3 regions of the Cetobacterium sp. ZWU0022 genome follow, and region 1 is predicted to be linked to each of the others. Evidence: riboswitches for the same ligand, from Rfam matches in the RefSeq annotation. Region 1 holds a riboswitch; each other region holds the start of a gene.
The links. A riboswitch is a leader RNA that binds a small molecule or an ion and turns the genes downstream of it on or off. The one in region 1 is predicted to bind lysine.
Positions count from the first base shown of each region.

Region 2: another riboswitch for lysine. It lies ahead of L988_RS05290 (sodium:alanine symporter family protein); the one in region 1 lies ahead of L988_RS10215 (Na+/H+ antiporter NhaC family protein).
Region 3: another riboswitch for lysine. It lies ahead of L988_RS07795 (aspartate kinase); the one in region 1 lies ahead of L988_RS10215 (Na+/H+ antiporter NhaC family protein).

Region 1 is NZ_JRJZ01000128.1:13,764-18,057, reverse strand. Features, by position in the region: gene ychF (redox-regulated ATPase YchF) at 1-560, opposite strand, end outside; gene L988_RS10215 (Na+/H+ antiporter NhaC family protein) at 666-2,150, opposite strand; lysine riboswitch at 2,252-2,424, opposite strand; gene gpmI (2,3-bisphosphoglycerate-independent phosphoglycerate mutase) at 2,480-4,000, opposite strand; gene tpiA (triose-phosphate isomerase) at 4,024-4,294, opposite strand, start outside.
Region 2 is NZ_JRJZ01000049.1:22,947-27,240, reverse strand. Features, by position in the region: gene L988_RS05300 (M20 family metallopeptidase) at 1-505, opposite strand, end outside; gene L988_RS05295 (AbgT family transporter) at 664-2,178, shown strand; lysine riboswitch at 2,243-2,416, shown strand; gene L988_RS05290 (sodium:alanine symporter family protein) at 2,498-3,967, shown strand; gene lysA (diaminopimelate decarboxylase) at 4,004-4,294, shown strand, end outside.
Region 3 is NZ_JRJZ01000089.1:27,258-31,551, reverse strand. Features, by position in the region: gene L988_RS07810 (urocanate hydratase) at 1-174, opposite strand, end outside; gene L988_RS07805 (basic amino acid ABC transporter substrate-binding protein) at 610-1,323, shown strand; gene L988_RS07800 (argininosuccinate synthase) at 1,335-2,537, shown strand; lysine riboswitch at 2,575-2,749, shown strand; gene L988_RS07795 (aspartate kinase) at 2,849-4,051, shown strand; gene L988_RS07790 (aspartate-semialdehyde dehydrogenase) at 4,067-4,294, shown strand, end outside.

The sequences.
Region 1 (4,294 bases):
TCTTCTGGTGTTAAAATTAAAGTTTTTAACATTTTATATTCATCTAAGTGTGCTTTACACTTTTCTAAAACTGGCATTAAAACCATAGCTTCTTTATTTTTAGATTTAAATAACTTTGATTGTTTCTCGATAGCTTTTTCGATAGTTTCCATATCAGCTAAGATTAACTCTCCATTTATTATTTCGATATCTCTTATTGGATCTACACTTCCACTTACGTGAATGATATTTTCATCTTCAAAACATCTAACAACTTGACATATTGCAGCTGTAGTTCTGATATTTGATAAGAATTTGTTTCCTAACCCTTCACCTTTTGCTGCTCCTTCAACTAAACCAGCTATATCTACGAATTCAACTGTTGCATTTTGAACTCTTTGAGGATTAATTATTTTTGATAACTCATCTAATCTTGAATCTGGAACTGTTACCATTCCAACATTTGGTTCTATTGTACAAAACGGGTAGTTTGCCGCTTCCGCTGCTCCAGCTTTTGTTATTGCATTAAACAGAGTTGACTTTCCAACATTTGGAAGTCCTACTATTCCTATACCTATCATCTTAGAGATTCCTCCTGAAATTTTATTTTACTTTAGATTTTACCACATCTCTAACCTTTTGTAAATAAAAAAACCCTCACTTTATATGGTGAGAGTTTTTATTTTCTATGCCTCTTCAGCTACACAGCTAGTTTGTGTAGATTTTTTCAATCTTACTTTTGGTTCACTTGGTAATCCAAATCTTGGTATCAATCTATCTAATCCTGTCAATGTTGCAATTAGTATTGTTGAAACTGCTATTAAAGCTAAGAAGTTATATTTAATAATATCCATAGCTGTAAAGTTGTATAGTGGATAAACTGCTTGAGCAATTCCTAAGTAGAATCCTATATAAACATGCCAAGGTATTAATTGAGATCCAAATACTCCTAATGCATCACTAAATGTTGCATTTCTAAGTCTTAATGTTTCTATATCCTCTTCTGAACCTTCTACATTTTTCTCAACAATCTCTCTAATGATTGGTCCCATAGTTACTATTTGTGCCATCTCATCAGCTAATCCTGCATTTCCTAAGATTGATAATAATCCATTACAGAACATTAATTGTCTTACATTTCTTGATACTTTTACTACTATATTAGATAGTGGTCTAAATGCATCCATCAATTTCATTATTCCACCGAAAGCTGCAACCCACATCATCATTACAATTACCCAAGAACCCGCTCCTTCAAATCCAGAGTAAAGTAAATCTAAAAATGCTCCAGTATTTTCAACTGTTCCAGCTATTAATCCCAATCCGTAAGCTGAGAATATTCCAATAAACAAACAAAGTAGTGTTGTTAATCCTTTGAAAGCTGCTATTAAAACAAGCACTAAAGGTATTATCATATATGTTGGAACACCATCTTTAACTTGATTTAAAAGTGTAACTGCTGACTCTCTCTTTTCAGCTAGAACTGTCCAAACCTCTTCTGGTATCTGACCAATCGCTGTTGCTGCATCCCCAGTTGTTGTTGGTAATCCCATCGAAACTCCAGCAATATAGAATGCTACTATTCCTAGAAGTAAAACTAATCCTGACCAATATCCTTGATGTCTAATTCTTTTTATAACTTCAACTTTTTGAATTCCAGAACTAACTATAGTTGTATCAGATATAAGTCCTATATTATCTCCGAAACATGCCCCTCCTGCTATCGCTCCAACTGTTAAAGCTATATTTCCACCAACAATATGGTTAAGCCATAAAAATATCGGTGCACACGCTGCAAATGTTCCCCAGCTTGTTCCTGTTGCTATAGATAATACTGATGTAACAACTATTCCTACAACTGCTACAGTTCTTCCTGTAAGTCCAACATTCAATGCTAAGTTTATAATTGAAGCCCCTACTCCAGTTGACATAAATACTTCAGCCATTGCATAAGCTACCATCAATATAAAGAATGCTACTTGCATCTCTTTTGCATTATTTATTACTGCCTCTATTATATCATTCACTTTTTTCTTCTCTACAAATCCTGCTACAAGTGCTGCATAAACTGTTGCTATAGGTGCTGCTATAAGAGCGTCATATCCCATAAACATAAGTGCTGCCAATACTGCTACTGGACTTAATTTCAATAGTTCAATTATTGTGTTCATCCTAAAACCTCCAAGTTATTTTTTTAGTTCCTCTGAAATTTTAGGTAAAAAAAACTACCGTATAAAAAATACGGTAGCTAATCTGCAAAATATATCACAAATTTTTGGATAGCACAACACTGATTTCTCAGTGACAGTAGTATAGATATTCTCTATACTCCCAACAAAGACTTTTGACATAATCTCCATTTCGGCAAATTTCCCTTTCTTTTAACATCAACACCTGTCCGGCTCATTTAAAATACTCATGTTATTTGCAACCTCTACCTAAAATATTAAATTGTTCGAAACTTTTAAATTATAGTATCATTATTTGTTTGCGATGTCAATTATTTTTTTATTAAAGAAACACCGTTCATTTCAGCAGGTTTCTCAATATTTAAGATTTCTAACATCGTAGGTGCTACGTCAGCTAGTTTACCGTGGTTTAACTCACCTTTAAAGTGATTCGAAACGTAGATAAATGGTACTTCATAAGTTGTGTGAGCTGTAAATGGTTGATGAGTTGTTGGATCTTCCATCTTCTCAGCATTTCCATGGTCAGCTGTAATTAACACAGTTCCATCTAACTCAAGAACTTTATTTACGATAGCTCCTACTCCCTTGTCTACAGCTTGAACAGCTTTTACAGCTGCATCAAATACACCTGTATGTCCAACCATATCTGGGTTAGCAAAGTTCATTATAATAACATCAAACTTATCAGAGTTTAAAGCCTCTAAAACTTTAGATGTTAATTCTGGAGCTGACATCTCTGGTTGTAAATCATACGTAGCAACTTTTGGAGAAGCTACAAGTATTCTTTCTTCACCATTGAACTCAGTTTCTTTTCCTCCATTAAAGAAGAATGTAACATGAGCATACTTTTCTGTCTCAGCTGTTCTTAATTGAGCTAATTTATTAGCAGAAATAACTTCTCCTAACGTATTAACGATATCTTTATCTTCATAGATAACTTCAGCATCTATAGTACTTGCATATTGTCTCATGCAGTAGAATTTAGGCTCTAAAGCTTCTCTTTCAAATCCTACAAACTCTTTATCAACAAAAGCTCTAGTTATTTGTCTAGCTCTATCTGGTCTATAGTTAAAGTTAACAATTACATCGCCTTTTTTTACTATTCCATCTGCTGATAATAAAGCTGGCGCTATAAACTCATCTGTAATATTTGCAGCATAAGACTCTTCAATAACTTCTATAGCTGTTTTATTTGTTACAGGTAACTTTCCTACGATTGCATCATAAGCTTTTTCTGTTCTATCCCAGTTTGTATCTCTATCCATAGATAAGTATCTTCCAGAGATTGAAGCTATTGTTCCTACACCTAACTCTTCAGTTTTAGCAACTAAAGCTTTCATGAACTCTAATCCAGATGTTGGAGCTGTATCTCTTCCATCCATGAACGCATGAATATAAACTTTAGTTAATCCAGTTTTTTTAGCCATTTCTAATAAACCGAATAAATGATTGATGTGAGAGTGAACTCCTCCATCAGATAAAAGTCCCATGAAGTGGATGCTCTTATCATTTTCTTTAGCATAGTTGAACGCTTCTACAACTTTAGCTTTATCGTAAAACTCACCATCTCTGATCTCTTTTGAAATCTCTACAAGTGGTTGATAGATTACTCTTCCAGCACCTAAATTTAAGTGCCCTACTTCTGAGTTCCCCATTTGTCCTTCTGGTAATCCTACAGCTTCTCCTGAAGCTTTTATTAATGTATGTGGATAACTATTAAATAGTCTTTCGAAATTTTCTGGTTTTGCTGTTGCGATAGCATTTTTCTCTTCAGAGTGTGGATTGTATCCCCATCCATCAAGAACCATTAACATTAAAGGTTTTTTAGCCATTTTTAAGCCTCCTATTTTTTTGATTATCTTGCTCCTGCTTTTATAACTTGAATAAATGTTGGTGCATCTAAAGAGGCTCCTCCAACAAGTCCTCCATCTATATTCTCCATAGCTAATAATTCAGCTGCATTCTTAGCATTCATTGACCCTCCGTATTGGATTGTAATTTCTGCTGCTGCCTCAGCACCAAACATAGCTACTAAAACATCTCTAATCTCTTTATGAGTTTCTTCAGCCATCTCTGGAGTAGCTGTTTTTCCTGTTCCGATAGCCCATACTGGCTCGTAAGCAACT
Region 2 (4,294 bases), on a different contig from region 1:
CAGATTTCACAGCAAACTCTCCAACTTTAATTTCAGGATAAACATGAAGTGCAAAAATAGCTTCAATTTTCTTAGATTTATAGTAGTCATCAGCAACAATAAAACGAGCCCCACCTGCTCCTTCCTCTCCGGCTTGAAATATGAATACTAAAGATTTTTGTAATTTAACACCTGAGTTTATTAATTTTTTTATCTCTTGAATGAATGTTAAAAGCATTGCAGCATGACCATCATGACCACAAGCGTGCATCATACCATCTATTTTAGATTTAAATGGATTGTTACTCTCTTCTTTTAAAGGTAAAGCATCAATATCAGCTCTGAAAGCCAAGCAAGAATCAATTGTACCAGGAATAAAAGCTACAGTACTCGTTCCAATAGAATGATACTCAACACATTCCTCATCTAAAATTTTTCTAATATACTCAGAAGTTTGAAACTCTTTTAAAGCTATTTCAGGTATTGTATGAAGATAATTACGATGTGTATTAAGATTGTTTAACATAAAATCACTCCCTCACTATTTATTATTTTAATTAATACCATATTTCTTATGTTTTTGTCATATTTATATTATGAATGAGTTAGATAAAAATAATATAGTTGTATAATTTATACTCAAGTAGTACACTGATTTAAAACAAAAAAATGGGAGGGGTTTAAATGGAAAAAATTGGTGTAGAAAAAAAACACAGAATTTTGGATTGGATAGAAAAAGTTGGAAATAAAATTCCACATCCATTTATGTTATTTTTCTTTTTAAGTGTATTTATTATTTTGCTGTCAGCACTTTTGAGTAGTTTTGGAGTTCAAGTTGTAGATCCTGTAAAGAATGAAGTTGTTAAAGTAAAAAATCTTTTTTCTGGTGAAGGTATTAATTTTATGCTTCAGAATACAATTAAAAATTTTACTGGTTTTTCTCCGTTAGGATTAGTTTTAGTAATGACTCTGGGAATTGGATTAGCTGAACATGTGGGTTTAATTTCAGCTTTTATGAGAAATACAATATTAAATAGTTCACCAAAAGTTATTACATTTATGATTATGCTTATAGGTATTTGTGGAAATATAGCATCTGATGCTGCGATAGTAGTAGTCCCGGTGATTTCAGCATTTATATTTTGCTCATTAGGAAAACATCCACTAGCAGGGATAGCGGTTGGGTATGCTGCAACAACAGCGGGATTTAGTGCTAATTTGATAGTGGCGGGAACTGATGCCTTATTAGCAGGAATTTCAACAGAGGCTATGAAAATAGTAAATCCAAGTATAACAGTTTCGGTTGTAGATAACTGGTATTTTATGGCAGTTTCGACATTTCTATTAGCTATTGTAGGAACAGCAATAACTGAGAGAGTAGTAGAGCCTAGATTAGGAAAGTATACAGGTAAAAAAACTATAAAAAGAGAAGAGGTTACTATTTTAGAGAAAAATGCTTTGAAAAAAACAGCAATAAATGTTGGAATATATTTGGTTCTTTTAGTAGCAATAGTTTATCCTAAAAATAGTTTTTTAAGAAACCCAAATACGGGATCTTTATTGAACTCACCACTTTTGAATTCGATTATTCCACTTTTATTAATATTATTTTTAGTTGGTGGAATAACGTATGGTAAAGTAGTTGGAAATATAAAGGAGATGTCAGATATCCCGAGATATATGACAATGGGAATGAAAGATATGGCGAGCTATATAGTTTTGGTATTTATGATAGGGCAATTTATAGCTTATTTTAATTGGAGTAAATTAGGTTTTGTTTTAGCTGTAGAGGGTGCGGATTTGCTTAAGAACTTAAATTTAAGAGGGATACCTCTATTTATAATGTTCATATTACTTTCAGCATTTATAAATCTTTTTATAGGAAGTGGGTCTGCAAAATGGGCGTTGCTAGCACCAATATTTATTCCAATGTTCTATATGTTAGGATATAATCCAGCATTAACTCAGATGCTTTATAGAATAGGAGATTCAACAACTAATGTAATATCTCCACTTTTTCCATACATGCCAATTATATTAGGATTGACTCAAGAATATGAAGAAGATTCAGGAGTGGGAACAGTTATATCTTTAATGCTACCATATACTATAGCTATGTTGATTATGTGGATAATTTTAGCAATAATTTGGGTATATTTTAGCATACCTTTAGGACCTGGAGTTGTAATAAAAATTTAAAAAATATATAAAAAAACTTGCTTTTTATTTTTTTTAATGTTACTATTCATTCAATTTAAGAGAATTTTAAGGTAGAGGAGCGAACAACAAAAGTAAGTTAGTAGAGCTAGACAAAGCATTGAAACTAAATGAAAGGGAAGTTTGCCGAAATAAAAGTTATGTCAAAAACTTTTATTGGGTATATAGATAATATCTATATAACTGTCATTAGTATATCTAATGTTGTGCTATCCGTTATTTGTAATATTATAAAATTTACAAAAAACTGCCTATTTTATTTTTATGGGGCAGTTTTTTTATTTAAAAAGGAGCGCAGAAAATGTTACAGTTAAGTAGAGTGAATGAAGTTTTTAGTTTTTTAGGTCCAGTGACCGATTTTTTATGGGAGTTTCCAAGAAATTTTGAGTTTTATAAAAATATTCCTTTAGTAGGAAATTTTACGTTAGCGATATTATTGCTAATGGGATGTGGAATGTATTTTACAATGAGATTAAAATTTGTTCAAATAAGATATTTTAAAAGAAGTTTGCAGATTTTAAAAAATAAAAGTAGCAATCAAGTTGGAATCTCACCAATGGCGGCATTTTTATTGAGTAGTGCAACAAGAATAGGGCCTGGAAATATAATGGGTGTTACAGGAGCCGTATTAGCAGGAGGCCCAGGAGCACTATTCTGGATGTGGGTGAGTGCATTTTTCGGAATGGCAACAAGTTTTGTTGAAGCAACCCTTGCACAGATATTTAAAGAAAAAAATGAGGATGATTATGTAGGAGGAATAGCGTACTACGGAAGAAAACTTCTAAATAATAGTAAGTTAGCAGGATTACTAATAGCAGGTTCTTATATCTTCTATGCTTTATTTACTCTTCCGTCACAAGTTTTCCATATGTTTACAGCATTTGGAAGCTTAGCAGGTCAGATTACAGGAGCAGTTTATACTAGAACAGATAACGTCTATATAGTTATAGGAGTATCTATAATTATATTTACCTTTGGAATAATTTTTGGTGGAATAAAAAGAGTTGCAGCAGTAACTGATTTCATAGTACCAATAATGGCAGTTTTATATTTTGGAGTAGCTTTATTCTTGATAGCTTTAAATTTAGATAAAGTTCCATATTTCTTTTTAGCTGTTTTTAAAGGAGCTTTTAGTCCGTCAGCTTTATTCGGAGGTTCAATAGGTATAGCTTTACAACAGGGAATAAAAAGAGGATTGATGTCAAATGAGGCAGGACAAGGAACAGTGACTATGGCAGCGGCGGCAGCAGATGCAAAACATCCAGTAGAACAAGGTTTTGTTCAACAATTTGGAGTTTTTATAGATACATTTGTAATTTGTACGATTTCAGGTTTTTTAGTAATTATAGCAAGTATATGGAATTTAGATACTCAAAACTTTGAGGTTTTAAGAAGTGATAAGTTAGGATATTTCATAGAATCATTAAAGGTACTATCACCAGCATCACTAAATGGAATTATTCAATTTATAGTTTCTCTGTGCTATGGGATGTTTGCATTTTCGACTATACTAGGAATGATTGCATTTATAGATATATCGGCAACTGAGATATGCAGAAAAAAGATATTTTTAATCTCAATGAAGCTGGTATCATCTCTGATATTTATTCCGTTTGGAGTTATGTGTGTTTGGTCGGGATTGGAGTTAGATAATATTTGGGTAATAAGTGATTTTACGAATTTAGTTATGGTATTTATAAATGTACCGTTGATATTGTTAGGATTTAACTTTGCACAAAAATCATTAAAAGAGTATGAATTAAATCAATAAATTAATTTATAAATTGTACTGAATAGGAGGAGTGGGATGAAGTTTTTAGGAAGTATGAAAAATGTAGATGGTATTTTAGAAATAGGTGGGATTTCAGTAAAAAAATTGAAAGAGGATTTTGGAACACCTTTGTATATATATGATTTAGAGTTACTACAAAAGAAAATTAGAGATATAAAAAATTCATTTAAAAGTGAAAAATTTAATACAACTGTTGTGTATGCGTCTAAAGCTTATCTGTCAAAAGGAATGGCTCAAGTTGTAGATAGAGAGGGATTACATATAGATGCTGTTTCAGGAGGAGAGTTATATACAATTCTTTCATCT
Region 3 (4,294 bases), on a different contig from region 1:
CTCAGGAATATATCTAAGAGCATTTTTAAGAGCAAGTGCAATTTCATCTTTTTCTAAGTGAACAACTCTTTTAGGAGCTCTTCTGATTTTAGGATCAAATTTTTGAATCTCTAAAGGAATATCAGCAGCAGTTAATTTAATAGTCATCGCATTGAAAATTTCTTGATTTAACATAATCTCCTCCAGTAAATAAAATATATTTAAGAACAGTAATTTATTACCTCATAAAGTCATAAAAATAAAATATATTCTATATAGAATTAGAATTAAAAAAATATACTGTATAAATAAAAATAAAAAAAGTGAAAAAATTTTTTCAAAAAAAGATTGACATTTTCATATCAAATCTGATATTATCATTTCAAATAAAAAATTAAAGGAGGAAAGCAGATGACTATGAGAAGGATTTTAAGGACACAAACTAGAATTAACAAAAAGAATATATTTTTGTGTGCCCTAAAAAACAATCTCATTAATGTTGTTATGCTATAGATTTTTTATTATTCTATAAAGTTACAATTGTATTTTGAGTCAGTGTTTTGATAGCACTGACTTTTTTTATACTCAAAAATAAAATATATAAAAAATAAAAATTAGGAGGTAAGTATTATGAAAAAGATGTTATCAGTAGTTTTATTTTGTATTATGGGAGTTTTAGGTTTTGGAAATGATGTTTTATATGTGGGAACAAATGCGGAGTTTGCACCATTTGAATATATGGAAAATGGTGAGATAGTTGGATTTGATATTGATTTAATAAATAAGGTCGGAGAAAAAATAGGAAAGGAGATAAAAATAAAAAACATAACATTTGATGGACTGCTTCCAGCACTTCAGACAAATAAATTGGATTTAGTCATTGCTGGAATGACTATGACAGCTGAAAGAGAAAAGTTTGTAGATTTTTCAGATGATTATTTTGTAGCTAATCAAGTGATAATAGTACCTGAAAAGGATTCAACTATTGCAAATCTAGATGCATTAAAAGGGAAAAAAGTGGGAGTAGTATTAGGATATACGGGAGATTTGATGGTTTCAAAAATTGAGGGTATAGATAAAATCCAATACAATTCAGCACCGGGTGCAATCATGGCTTTAAGTTCTGGAAAGATAGACGCTATGATTCTTGATTCAGCACCAGCAGGAAGCTACATATCACAAAATAAAGGGTTGAAAGTTGTAAAAATTGATGCAGAAGAGGAGAAGTATGCTATAGCTGTTGCTAAAGGGAAAAAAGAGCTTGTAGAATCGATAAATAAAGCTTTAAAAGAGATAAAAGAAGAGGGAACTTACGACAAACTTATTATAAAATATTTTAACTAGGGAGGATATTAATGAAAGAAAAGGTTATTTTAGCGTACTCTGGGGGATTAGACACATCGGTTATAGTACCTTGGTTAAAGGAAAATTATGATTACGAGGTTATAGCTGTTGCTGTGGATGTTGGACAAAAAGAGGATTTTAAAGCCATTGAAGAGAAAGCTTATGTGACAGGAGCATCAAAATTTTATTTGGTGGATAAAGTAGAGGAGTTTGTAAATGATTATATATTTCCAACTCTGAAAGCTGGTGCAATATATGAAAATAAATATCTGCTAGGAACTTCTATGGCAAGACCAGTAATAGGAAAAGCCTTAGTAGAGATAGCACACAAAGAAGGAGCGAAATATATTTCGCACGGGGCAACAGGAAAAGGAAATGATCAGGTTAGATTTGAATTAGCTATAAAGGCTCTTGATCCATCTTTAAAGGTAATAGCACCGTGGCGTATTTGGGATATAAAATCTAGAGAGGAGGAGATAGAATATTTAGAGAAAAAAGGGATAACTCTTCCATTTCATAAAAAATCTCCATACAGTAGAGATGAGAATCTTTTTCATGTGAGTCACGAAGGGTTTGATTTGGAATATCCATCAAAAGAGCCAAATTTTGAAAATGTTTTACAATGGGTAAAAACTTTAGAAGCTGCAAACGAGAAGAGTGAATATATAACTTTAGAGTTTATTAAAGGAGTTCCTGTAGCTTTAAATGGAGAGAAGTTATCAGGTGTTGAAATCATAAAAAAACTTAATAAAATAGGATCAGAGCATGGAATTGGTGTTTTAGATATGGTCGAAAATAGATTGGTTGGAATGAAATCAAGAGGAGTCTATGAAACGCCAGGTGGAACGATTTTATATTTTGCACATGAAGAGTTAGAAAGATTGTGTTTAGATAAAGATACCTACCAAGAGAAAGTAAAACTTTCTCACGATTTTTCAAAATTAGTTTATAATGGGCAGTGGTTTACAACTTTAAGAGCGGCAATATCAGCTTTTATAGACGTTACACAGGAGTTTGTGACAGGTGAAGTGAAATTAAAATTGTATAAAGGAAATATAATTTTAGCAGGAACAACATCACCATTTTCATTGTACTCAGAGGAGTATTCAACGTTTGAAAAAGATAGTGTTTACAACCAACAAGATGCAGAAGGATTTATAAATCTATTTGGTCTACCGATTAAGATTGAAGCCTTACTAAGAAAAAAGTTTTGACATTCTAAAAAAAAAATGATATTCTACCTTAAATTAATATTTTGATAGAGGTTGCGAAATTCAAAAGTAAACAAACTAAGATTTAGTAGGTCAAAGAGGTTTGTTGAAAGGGAAGTTCGCCGAAGTTCAACTTTTTCTACTAGAAAGATGAGCTGGGTGTATAAAGAAGATTTATACAACTGTCACCGAAATGGTGTTGTGCTATCGTAGATTATTATTTTAAGCTAACATAGTTGAAATGAGTTTTTCAGGCGATAGTTATTTTTTTGACTATCGTTTTTTTTATTATAATGTCATCGGAGGAGGAACTAATGAGAGTAGTAAAAAAATTTGGTGGAAGTTCAGTTGCAACAACAGAAAAAATAAAAAATATAGCTATGGATATAGCTAAAAATTATAAAGAGGGTGATGAAGTTGTAATTGTAGTTTCAGCAATGGGTAAGACAACGGATGCACTTATAAAGTTAGCTAAGGAGATATCGGATACCCCTGATGTAAGAGAACTAGATTCTCTTTTATCCACAGGAGAGCAGCAAACAACATCTCTTTTGAGTATGGCTTTAAAAGAGCAGGGGTGTAAGGCAATATCTTTAACAGGAGCTCAAGCAGGAATTAGAACTGGTGGAGTTCATACAAAAAATAAGATAGAGAGCATAAAGATAGATAGAATAGAAAAACATCTAAAAGATGGAAAAGTAGTTATAGTTGCGGGGTTTCAAGGTATAAATGATAATGGTGATGTAACAACTCTTGGAAGAGGAGGATCAGATACGAGTGCTGTAGCTTTGGCAGCAGCTTTAAAATGTGATTGTGAGATTTATACAGATGTTACCGGAATATTTGGAGTAGATCCTAGAGTTTATAAAAATGCAAAAAAACTAGAAAAAATTTCATACGAGGAGATGATGGAGATGGCAAATTTAGGAGCTGGTGTAATGGAGACAAGAGCGGTTGAGATAGGAAAAAAGTATGGAGTTAGAATATATGTTGGGCAAACTTTAGGGGTTGAAACAGGTACATATATTTGTGATAGTAGTGAGATAATAGAGAAAAAAGCTGTGACTGGAATATCTATAAATAAAAATGTTATAATGGTAAATCTAGAGAATTTTTCAGGAGTACCTAAAAATGTAGCTACTGTTTTTAATAATCTGGCAAAGCATAGTGTAAATGTAGATATGATATCACAAAATGAGGTTCAGAATATAAAAGGAAGTATAGGATTCACTTGTCCTTTAACAGATGATCACTTTCTAAATAACTCATTAGAGGATATTAGAAAAGAGATTCCTGCAATAGAAGTTACAAAAAGAACGGGAGTTGTAAAAATATCTTTAGTAGGAATAGGAATGATAAGCAACTTTGGAGTAGCAGCAAAAGTATTTGAAGTTTTAGCAGATATAGATGCAGCGTTTTATCAGTGTACAACATCAGAGATTTCAATATCGTTAATCATAAAAGAGGATGAAGCGGTAAAAGTAGTAGAAAGACTAGCAGAAGTATTTTCAATATAATAGGAGGATAAAGCAATGTATAATATAGCGATAGTTGGAGCGAGTGGATTAGTTGGAGGAACATTTTTAAAAGTTTTAGAGGAGAGGGATTTACCGATAGATAATTTATATCTATTTGCATCAGCTCGTTCAGCAGGAAAAGAGGTTATTTTTAAAGGAAAAACTTTAGTTATAGAGGAGCTAATTGAAAATAGTTTCGATAGGGATATAGATATAGCACTATTTTCAGCAGGAGGAGATATT